DNA from 3 places in the Marinomonas phycocola genome. Region 3 is predicted to be linked to each of the others. Evidence: predicted binding sites of a transcription regulator. Region 3 holds the regulator's gene; each other region holds the start of a gene.
The links. Region 3 encodes PhoB, which activates phosphate uptake and scavenging genes when phosphate is short. Its sites were predicted from a motif close to TGTCATANNNNTGTCANA; they were not measured.
Positions count from the first base shown of each region.

Region 1 (3,288 bases), on a different contig from region 3:
CCAATTTGAGTTACCTCTTTCACCTGGGTGTTGAACACTAATAAACATTGTCTTACGGTCCGAACTCCACGTAGCCCCTGTTATTTCACATTCTTTTGGCCCAACTAAAAAGCGGCGAATTTCACCTGTCTCAGTATCAGCAACCAACATTTGGTTATTACCTTGACCTTTAAAGTCATCTTTATTTGAGTAATTACCATCTGTCTGAATCCACAACAAACCTTTCGAATCAAACTTAAGCCCATCAGGTGAATTAAACATATTGTCTTGATTAATGTTTTTAGAACCAGCATAAGCATCATCATATACAGCTGGGTTACCAGCCAATAGGAACAAGTCCCAATTAAACTCGGTTGCGGTATGATCCTCATTTATTGGCTTCCATCGAACAATTTGACCAAAGTTATTTTTCATACGAGGGTTTGGGCCAACAGCTGGCGTCTCATCACCACCAGCATTGGTTTTAACTCCACGGTTTTTATTATTGGTTAAACAGCAATAGGCTTCCACTTTATTAGGATTAGCCGCGACCCACTCAGGGCGGTCCATCGTAGTTGCCCCAACTTTAGACGCCGCTATACGAGTATGAATAGCAATCTCAGACTCTGTCATACCTGTTGTCTCTGGAGTAAGCGCCAACCATTCACCTTTGTTGTTCTCATGAAATTTAGCCACAAATAAAGTGCCTTTAGAAAGCAACTCTGAATGATCACCACCAGCAGAGTATTTACCTTCAGAAACAAAGCGATATAAAAATTCCCCTCGTTCATCATCACCTAAATAAACAACGACATGCCCATTTGCAGCAATAGCAACTTCCGCATTCTCATGTTTAAAACGCCCTAATGCAGTACGTTTTTTTGGCATAGAATTTGGATTAGTTGGGTCGATCTCAACAATATACCCAAAGCGATTTGGCTCATTTGGGTTCTTAACTAAATCAAAACGATCATCGGCCATAGCCCATTTGTAGCCACGGTCTTTAAGACTCACACCGTAACGACCTAGTTCAGGGCTAATTTGATAATTGGCATCACTAGCAGAAAAATAGCCATTAAAATTTTCTTCACAAGTTAGATAAGTTCCCCATGGCGTTTGACCATTGCCACAATTATTCCATGTGCCTTTTGCAACAACGCCTTTAGGATCAGCAGACGTTTGCATTAATCTATGACCACGAGCAGGCCCTGTGATTTCCATTTCAGTATCTGCAGTAATACGGCGGTTATAAATAGAGTCTTTAACGATCCCCCATTTGCCGTCTTGTTGATTAATTTCCACTACAGATACACCGTGAGCCGCTTTTGATTTACGAATATCATCTGCGGTTGTTGGTACACCGTCTGCACGATTCGCAAGTAATGTTTTAGAGTTAGTGTATTCATTATTTACTACAAGTATGTTTTTACCATTATGTCTAAAGAACGACATACCATCACAGTGATCACCAAATGCCATTTCCTGTGACGCACCGGTTCCACCTGTAGAAGTATTCAATTCTGGCGCATTAGACCAAAGAGGGTCGCCCCATGAAGCAACCACTTGCCAACTGTATCCTTCAGGAACCGTAATAGTGTCAAGAGCATTGGCTTTCACCATTTCAAATGCTAAACGGCTATGTCCATGACCATGATGAGCAGCAATAGCATTCGTTGCTGTTAACGTTGTAGAACCCATTACAAATGCAGTTGCACCAAAAGCAACACCACCGCCTAGAAAAGATCGACGAGATAAAGAAGCTTCAGCAACTTCATCAAAATCAACAACCGCTGGCGCAGGGCGAACCAATTCATCAAATTCATCAAAGCCAATTTCTAGATCATTTTTTGTGGTCATCTCTCATTACTCCAATACATAATTAAATTATCAAGCAGTAACACACTTGCACATGTGCTTATGCTCAATGTAGTGGATCAATATTTCATCTAAGTGACAGTTTTATGAAGTATTAGTAAAAAGGCAAACTATAAGAATAAACTGTTGGCTGAACAAGTGAGGAGGATTTATAGACTGTAAGGAAGACGGAATATGAATAGAAAAAACGTAGAGAGTAAGTAAATACTCACACCCTACGCTCTTTATAAATTAATTTTGTAACAACGTATCTAATTGAGAATAACCACGCTTTAGCCAAATTTTCATTCTTTGCCTTTCTGCAATATTCATCAAACGTCTGTCGTTTGCTACCGCCCAAAAGCTAGAATTATTAAAATCTATTTTCTGTGTCAGTTTTGTTTGTAATTTTGCTAATTCAAAGAACTCCGCCTCTCGTTCAACCGCTTTCATATAAGTTGCTGATTTGTGGAAGCGAGTAAAGTTCTCACCACGCCCTAAGTTTTGCACAACAACAAAAGCCAGCTCAGGCTGTGTGTACTTCGTTAACAAAGCGTCTAATAAGGTAACTGAATCTGCTCCATCATCCATTACATGCCACAAATATACCTGACATCCCATTTCATCAAGTAAATTAAATACATCCGTTTCTTCAATCCATACCCCTAATGACTGAGACGTTTGAGCGGCTAAATCAATAATCAGATCATGATCAGGGTTTTCTTCTACCGCCATAAGCATCCCATCAAGACTGTCTTCTTCCCCAACTATAATCGGTGAGGCAAATTCAGAATAAAAGCGCGAGAAGGTTCCATGAGATGAGTCACAGTCAAAACCAACAAACGGCATATCTTGATCAATATAGTATTGAGCAAGCAATCTTGACGTCATAGACTTACCAACACCGCCTTTTTCGCCACCAATAAAATGAACTTTACTCATGCTATCCTCCATCTGGATAAAACCAATTCAGAATAATCTAATGACAACTTAATTAATATCAATGTTAAAACAATCTGAATACAGCTCTTTAATTTAAACGAATTGAATAATTAAATGCCTTCATAAAATAGCAATAAATAAGACGATTTAACATTTTTTTGTAATCTAATAAAATCAGATGACAAAATTTCATTCTAAATTATATTGCATTTACTTATGAGCGAAAGCGGTTTTATTACAATCGCCTTCGATTTTATCTTTTTCTTCTAATAAAATCTCTTCTGTAAATTGCCCCATAAAACAACAACAAATACCTTCACCTATCATTGTTCTTGGCCCTTCAGGATGACCAATATGTTTATACACACCATGGCTGTGACCGTGAGTATGGTCATGTGAATGACTGTGACTGTGAGCATGTGAACGGTCGTGAGCATGTGAATGACTTTGAGAGTGGCCGTGGGCATGATCCGATTGTGACAATCCTGCTGTATCATCTTGAGGATCAACAAA
Region 1 covers NZ_JBLIXL010000003.1:64,064-67,351, reverse strand. The annotation lists gene ACMUMJ_RS03310 (PhoX family protein) at 1-1,836, opposite strand, end outside; gene ACMUMJ_RS03305 (P-loop NTPase family protein) at 2,086-2,775, opposite strand; gene ACMUMJ_RS03300 (sirohydrochlorin chelatase) at 2,986-3,288, opposite strand, start outside.
Region 1: ACMUMJ_RS03310 (PhoX family protein) is a predicted target of PhoB. The motif match lies at 1,929-1,946, and genes of this name have one in related genera.

Region 2 (3,288 bases), on a different contig from region 3:
ATGAAGTTGCTGACTTTTAAGTAAAAAGTTTGGTTTATTTCGTCGTGAAAAGGAGGAAAAGAGAGCTTGTGCCAAAATGTCTTATTTGAAAAACTAGTATAAGTTGGGAAGCTATCTGGGTTAAAAGGTTGTAATAATACTTCTTCAGGAGGCAGTGGCGTTGATTCAATCCAAGTTGGTAGATCTTGAGTGATATAAGTGCCATCTGGTTCAGGTATATCAAAAGCATTGACATTCAATGATAGAAAAATAAAAGCAATACTTAATACAAACCTCATCATGCTAGACGGCCTTTGATTAAATAACATTATGGAATAAGTGAAGTGATTAATTGTAGAACGAATCTTATATATATTACAGTGAGAATTTGTGTTTTTAAGTTATATCAATATTTACGGTTTGTAATATGATATTTCGTATTCATTTATGTTTGCGCTGATTTATGATGAGAAAGCAGTTCAAATGCTTCTCGTAGTTCAATAAATTTTGTAGAAGATCCTCCTTTATCTGGATGAGCTTGGCTTGCTAGTGATCGATATTGTTTTTTTATTTCAGAATAGGTCGCATCTTTAGGTAGGTTTAGCGTTTTATAGGCTTGATCAAATTTGATTGGATGCTGCATTCCTTTAAAAAAATTATCTAAAAGTAATTTTACTTCGGCTTCATCCGTATCTGTGTATTCACTCCAATCTAAGTAGTAATTGGCCAGCTTTACTTCAGCAGAGTGGTTAACGTTTGTTCCTTGTATTTTTTCATCATGCTTAGAGGGAGGCAGCTTGTTTAAATAGGAAAAATCAATTTGGATATGCATAGGAGAGATGGACAGTTTCAGTTTCTCGTCCTGCCAAAGTTGCGTTTGTAATTGATATAAGGCGTTCATGACGAGAAAATGTTGTCTAAATAAGCAGAGATTAGCGTCTGTAGCTAATGTAGAAAAATCGGGAAATTGGGATTTTAGAGTACGTATTATATCGAACTCTGGTAACCCTTCTTTATGCTCTTTTAGTATGCTTAATATAGGAATAATAAATGGGTTTTTCATGTGTGAATACTGTGTAACAATCGGAAAATAATTTGGTTAAATCATCTAAATGTATTTGAAGAAAGCGCATAAAAGATGAGTATAATGAAATCAATGCTACCATTTGTATTAGTATAAAATAAGGCAGATGTAAATTTTCTGATTCTTTAATTCAATGTTGTTTTATATTAGGTAAAAGGTTTTATTGTGTGGATTATCGCTTTTATTATTTTTGCTTTTCTTATTTTTGCACCGAGCTTGTGGGTGAGGTACACCTTAAAACGTTATGCATTCCATCGTAAAGATTTCCCTGGAACGGGAGGGGAGTTTGCTCAGCATTTAGCAAATCGTTTTGAGCTAAATATCAAAGTAGAGCAGACGACAGAAGGCAAAGATCATTATGATATGAGAGCCAACAGCGTACGCTTAAGCCCGAGTTACTTTTATGGACAATCTCTTACTGCGATTACGGTTGCAGCTCATGAAGTTGGCCATGCAATTCAATATGGTAAGAAAGAAAAAATAACGAATTTACGTTTACGATACTTACCCTTAGCGCACTTTTTTAGAAAAGCGGGTTCAATAGTGTTGTTTGGCTGGCCTGTTATTACCGCCTTATTACAGCTTCCTTATGCTGTGCCACTTCATGTATTGGCTGTTGGTTTAACTGGTATTGCAGGAGTGCTCATACACATTGTTATTTTACCCGAAGAAATGGATGCCAGTTTTCGCAAGGCATTACCTATTTTAGTCGAAGGGGATTACATTCATAAAGAAGATATACCCGCAGTCAAGCGAATATTGAAGGCGTGTGCGTACACTTATATTGCGAGTGCTTTAGTGAATATTATTTTCGTGTGGCGCTGGTTAAAACGCTAATATACAGGCGTTGTACTGTATGAATGTTTCGCTTGTGTAATCATAATGTCATCTTTTTCGTTCACATTATTTTACTCTATTGGTAACCTGTCTTTTTGGTCAAAAGTAACACATTTAAAGCTTATTATAAAAAACGAATCTTGGAGAGAAAGCATGAAACCAACGGTTTTTTTGAAAACGGCAATTGCATCTTTTACAGCATTGACTGTAGCTGGATTAGCACATGCTCAAACCATTGACTTACGAGTAATGGAAACAACGGATATTCATATGAACTTGGTAGATTATGATTATTACGGTGATAAGCAGAGTAACTCAGTGGGTTTGTCTCGTGTGGCTACATTGATTAAACAAGCACGAGCAGAAGTAGACAATTCAGTACTTGTTGATAACGGTGATTTATTGCAAGGAACGCCTTTAGGGGATTTTATGGCAAAGGGCCGTATTCTTCGTTTTGGTGAAGTTCACCCAGCATTTAAAGCGATGAACTTATTAGATTACGATGTAGGTAATATAGGTAATCATGAGTTTAACTTTGGATTAGACTTCCTTGCGAAATCGCTACACGGTGCGAATTTTCCTTATACATCTTCCAATGTTTATGTCGATGATGGTGATGGCAATCCTGATAATGATCAGCCCTATTTCCAACCATACATTATCAAAGAAAAAACAGTAATTGATAGTGAAGGCAACGAACAAACAATAAAAATTGGCTACATTGGCTTTACACCACCGCAGATCATGAACTGGGATAAAGACAATCTAACGGGTAAAGTGATTGCGAAAGACATCGTAGAAAGTGCTAAAAAATACATTCCTGAAATGAAAGCAAAAGGGGCTGATGTTGTAGTCGCGATTCCTCATAGTGGCATGTATAACAACCCACATAAAAAAGGAGAAGAGCATGCCAGCTACCATTTAGCCAAAGTAGAGGGGATTGATGCAATCTTATTTGGTCATTCACATCGTATTTTTCCTGGTGATAAGACAATTGAATCCTACGAAGGTGTTGATGGCGAAAAAGGTACGGTATTTGGCGTACCTGCAACAATGCCAGGTTTTTGGGGCAGTCATTTAGGTGTGGTTGATCTAATACTTGAACCAAATGGAGAGGGTTGGAAAGTGAAAGACGGTACGGCCTCTGTGCGTGCGATTTACCGTCGAGATGGACGTAAGAAATTGCCTCTTGTAGACGCGGATGAAAGCATTAATGATGCAGTTCGGAGTGAGCATGAGGGCGCATTAGAGTATATGCGCCGTAAAGTGGGTGAAACCACATCGGATATCAACAGCTTCTTTGCATTAGTACAAGATGATCCTTCTATCCAAATCGTTAATAATGCTCAGATCTGGTATACAAAAAATATCGTTCGCGGCACGTCTTA
Region 2 covers NZ_JBLIXL010000028.1:34,189-37,476, forward strand. The annotation lists gene ACMUMJ_RS15255 (EAL domain-containing protein) at 1-281, opposite strand, end outside; gene ACMUMJ_RS15260 (DNA-J related domain-containing protein) at 425-1,042, opposite strand; gene ACMUMJ_RS15265 (zinc metallopeptidase) at 1,229-1,900, shown strand; gene ACMUMJ_RS15270 (bifunctional 2',3'-cyclic-nucleotide 2'-phosphodiesterase/3'-nucleotidase) at 2,054-3,288, shown strand, end outside.
Region 2: ACMUMJ_RS15270 (bifunctional 2',3'-cyclic-nucleotide 2'-phosphodiesterase/3'-nucleotidase) is a predicted target of PhoB. The motif match lies at 1,936-1,953, and genes of this name have one in related genera.

Region 3 (3,288 bases):
CTTTGTGCCTATCAAGAAGTACAATCGTCCTCTAACGAATTGCAGGAAATGGTTAGCCTACTACACAATTAAGAATGAGCTGACTGTTTTAACAAGTATCATATTGAACAATAAAGAGAATTCTTGGTGCTAAATTTCAATGCTACCCAACAATTTGATTACCATTGGCAACCATTATCTCAGGCACGTACGGACACAATACCAAGGTATTTAAAACGTTGGTTAAGCGAGCCTGGGTCATTAACCGCACTGTTAGAAAGCGTAGGGAAGCTCTCTGTAGAAGTCATACAGGACACATGGGGGAAACCCACTCAAAGAGAGCGCTGGACACTCGAATTACGCCCAAGAGAAGCCGTCAGAGTGAGAGAAGTCATCTTAAAAGTCGATGGCCTTGCCGTTATTTATGCACGAACCATCATTCCGGCAAAAGCACTTGTTGGACATTGGCGCTATTTAAGCAAGCTCAAGAAACAATCCCTCGGTGGGTATCTTTTTAAAAATAAGGCTCTCATACGAAGCCCTATTGAAATAGCCCTTCTCCCAAAAACGTTTTTTCATCATATCGACGACGATGTTTGGGCCAGACGATCCGTTTTTAAACAATACAATAGAAGGGTTCTGGTTAGTGAAGCCTTCTTACCATCCATCGCTCAATTACCGATAAAAAAGCAAACATCATGACTAAATTAGACGCCTATCTTCAGCTTACACGCTTTAATCGACCTATCGGCTCATTACTGCTTCTGTGGCCAACATTGTGGGGAATTTGGCTTGCAAGTAATGGCAGCCCAGAGTGGAAGGTTGTTATTATTTTTATACTAGGTGTTTTCTTTATGCGTTCCGCAGGGTGTGTCATTAACGACTACGCTGACAGACATATAGACGGATCCGTTGAACGCACTAAAAACCGTCCCATTCCTTCTGGATTGGTTACTGAAAAAGAAGCGCTATTGCTGTTTGCTGTTCTCTGTTTAGCCAGCTTTTTATTGGTTTTAATGACGGACACTCAAACCGTTTTACTGTCTTTTATTGGCCTTGGATTAGCCGCCCTCTACCCCTTTATGAAGCGTTACACATACCTCCCTCAACTGTTTCTTGGATTGGCATTTTCTTGGGCTATTCCAATGGCTTACAGTGCTCAAGGAGGGTCGTTAGGTGATCCAACTTTATGGATGGTTTTTGTAGCAAACGCTTTTTGGACCATTGCTTATGACACCTATTATGCAATGGTTGATCGAGATGATGATTTAAAAATAGGCATCAAATCAACCGCCATTCTATTTGCACAGAATGATTTATTTATTATTTCGTTGCTACAAGGGTTAGCGCTTTCTCTATTGATATGGGTTGGGGTGTTAGAGTCTCTAAATTGGCCGTACTTTGTTAGCCTTGCTGTCGCAGCCCTACTCTTTTCTCTGCAACTAAAGCAAACATGGACACGAGAAAGAAACGCCTGCTTCAAAGCTTTTCTAGATAATAATCGCATTGGGTACTGTGTGTTTATCGGTATTGTCTTAAACTATATTGTATGAACTAAGATACAAATTATGACAGTTTCATCTAATTGTCATATTTGAGCGTTCTAATAGAGCGATTATCATTTGGGAGTAGATTCCGTGGCTGGCAAAACCGTACTAATTATTGATGATGAATCATCGATTCGTGAAATGATTGCTATTGCATTAGAAATGGCTGGATATGATTATTTTGAAGCGGAAAATAGTCAACAAGCTTATGAAATCATTATTGATCATAGACCAGATCTCATTTTATGTGACTGGATGATGCCTGGCGGCAGTGGCATTGAATTAACTCGTAGGCTCAAACGAGACTCTCTAACTTCTGAAATCCCAGTTATTATGCTCACAGCAAAAAGCGAAGAAGACAATAAAATACAAGGATTAGAGATAGGTGCTGACGATTATATAACCAAACCTTTCTCACCACGTGAACTGGTGGCACGTTTAAAAGCCGTATTACGACGGGCCAACCCTCAAGGCATCGATGAACCCATTGAAGTCGATGGTTTGCTCTTAGATCCAATAAGTCAACGTGTTACCATTGGTTCGACTCCTCTAGAAATGGGTCCAACGGAATACCGTTTACTTAAATTTATGATCACTCACCAAGAAAGAGCGTACTCCAGAGCTCAGCTTTTGGATCAAGTTTGGGGAGGCAATGTGTACGTTGAAGAGCGTACTGTTGATGTACATATTCGACGCCTGCGTAAAGCCATTGGTGAAAGCCACGACTACTTAATTCAAACAGTACGCGGTACAGGGTATCGATTTTCAAGTAAACGAACAGTTCAATAAATTATGAAGAAAGTTTGGCAGCACGCTTTTATACGTTGGTCTTTAGGGCTTCTTGTCAGTTTAACTATCGGCTTTTTAACAGGCAGAGTGTTCTTATGTCTGTTTCTATTTGTTCTAATTGTCCTTTGCTCCAACCTGCACCAACTTTATCAGTTTCACAGTTGGATTCGTCGCTCTGGCAAGTCCTTACCGCCAGAAGCTTCTGGTATTTGGGGTGATGTATTTGATGCTGTTCATCGTTTGCAAAAAAAGCAACGGAAATCAAAGAAGCGTATGCGGCGCGCCCTATCTCGTATAGAAAACTCCACTTCGGCTCTCAAAGAAGGCGTCATCATGGCGGATAATTTGGGAAATTTAGAATGGTGGAATGAATCTGCAGGTCAATTTTTAGGCCTAATGAAGCCTGTAGATAGGGGGCAGCCAATTACCAATATTGTGCGTAGCCCTGAATTTTTTCGCTATTTTACTCAAAAACGCTTCTCAGACCCTTTGATTATTAAATCACCAAAATCAAAAGGCATGTACTTAGAAATTCAAACCACATTGTACGATAAAAACGATCACCTTATTTTTATTCGAGACATTACTAACCTACACTTATTAGAAGAAATGCGTAAAGACTTTGTCGCTAATGCGTCTCATGAGCTTAAAACGCCATTAACCGTGATTAAAGGATATTTAGAGACCCTAGACATGTTTAAAGACACCCTTCCTAAAAGCATGCAGAAAGGCGTCGTCAATATGACAGAACAATCGGATCGCATGGAGCAGCTCATTGAAGATCTTCTGCTGTTATCCAGATTGGAAAGTAATGACAAAAGAGAAACCGACCAATGGCATGATGTGCATGAGCTTATCAGAGCCATCGTTAATTCGGTTCAAGTAATAGGAAAAGATCACACTCTACAGATCGACATGCAATCTGATTCGAAATTATACGGCTCTTACAAGGAACTCTACAGTGCGTTTTCAA
Region 3 covers NZ_JBLIXL010000005.1:75,014-78,301, reverse strand. The annotation lists gene ACMUMJ_RS05500 (HDOD domain-containing protein) at 1-72, shown strand, start outside; gene ACMUMJ_RS05495 (chorismate--pyruvate lyase family protein) at 127-681, shown strand; gene ubiA (4-hydroxybenzoate octaprenyltransferase) at 678-1,532, shown strand; gene phoB (phosphate regulon transcriptional regulator PhoB) at 1,617-2,315, shown strand; gene phoR (phosphate regulon sensor histidine kinase PhoR) at 2,319-3,288, shown strand, end outside.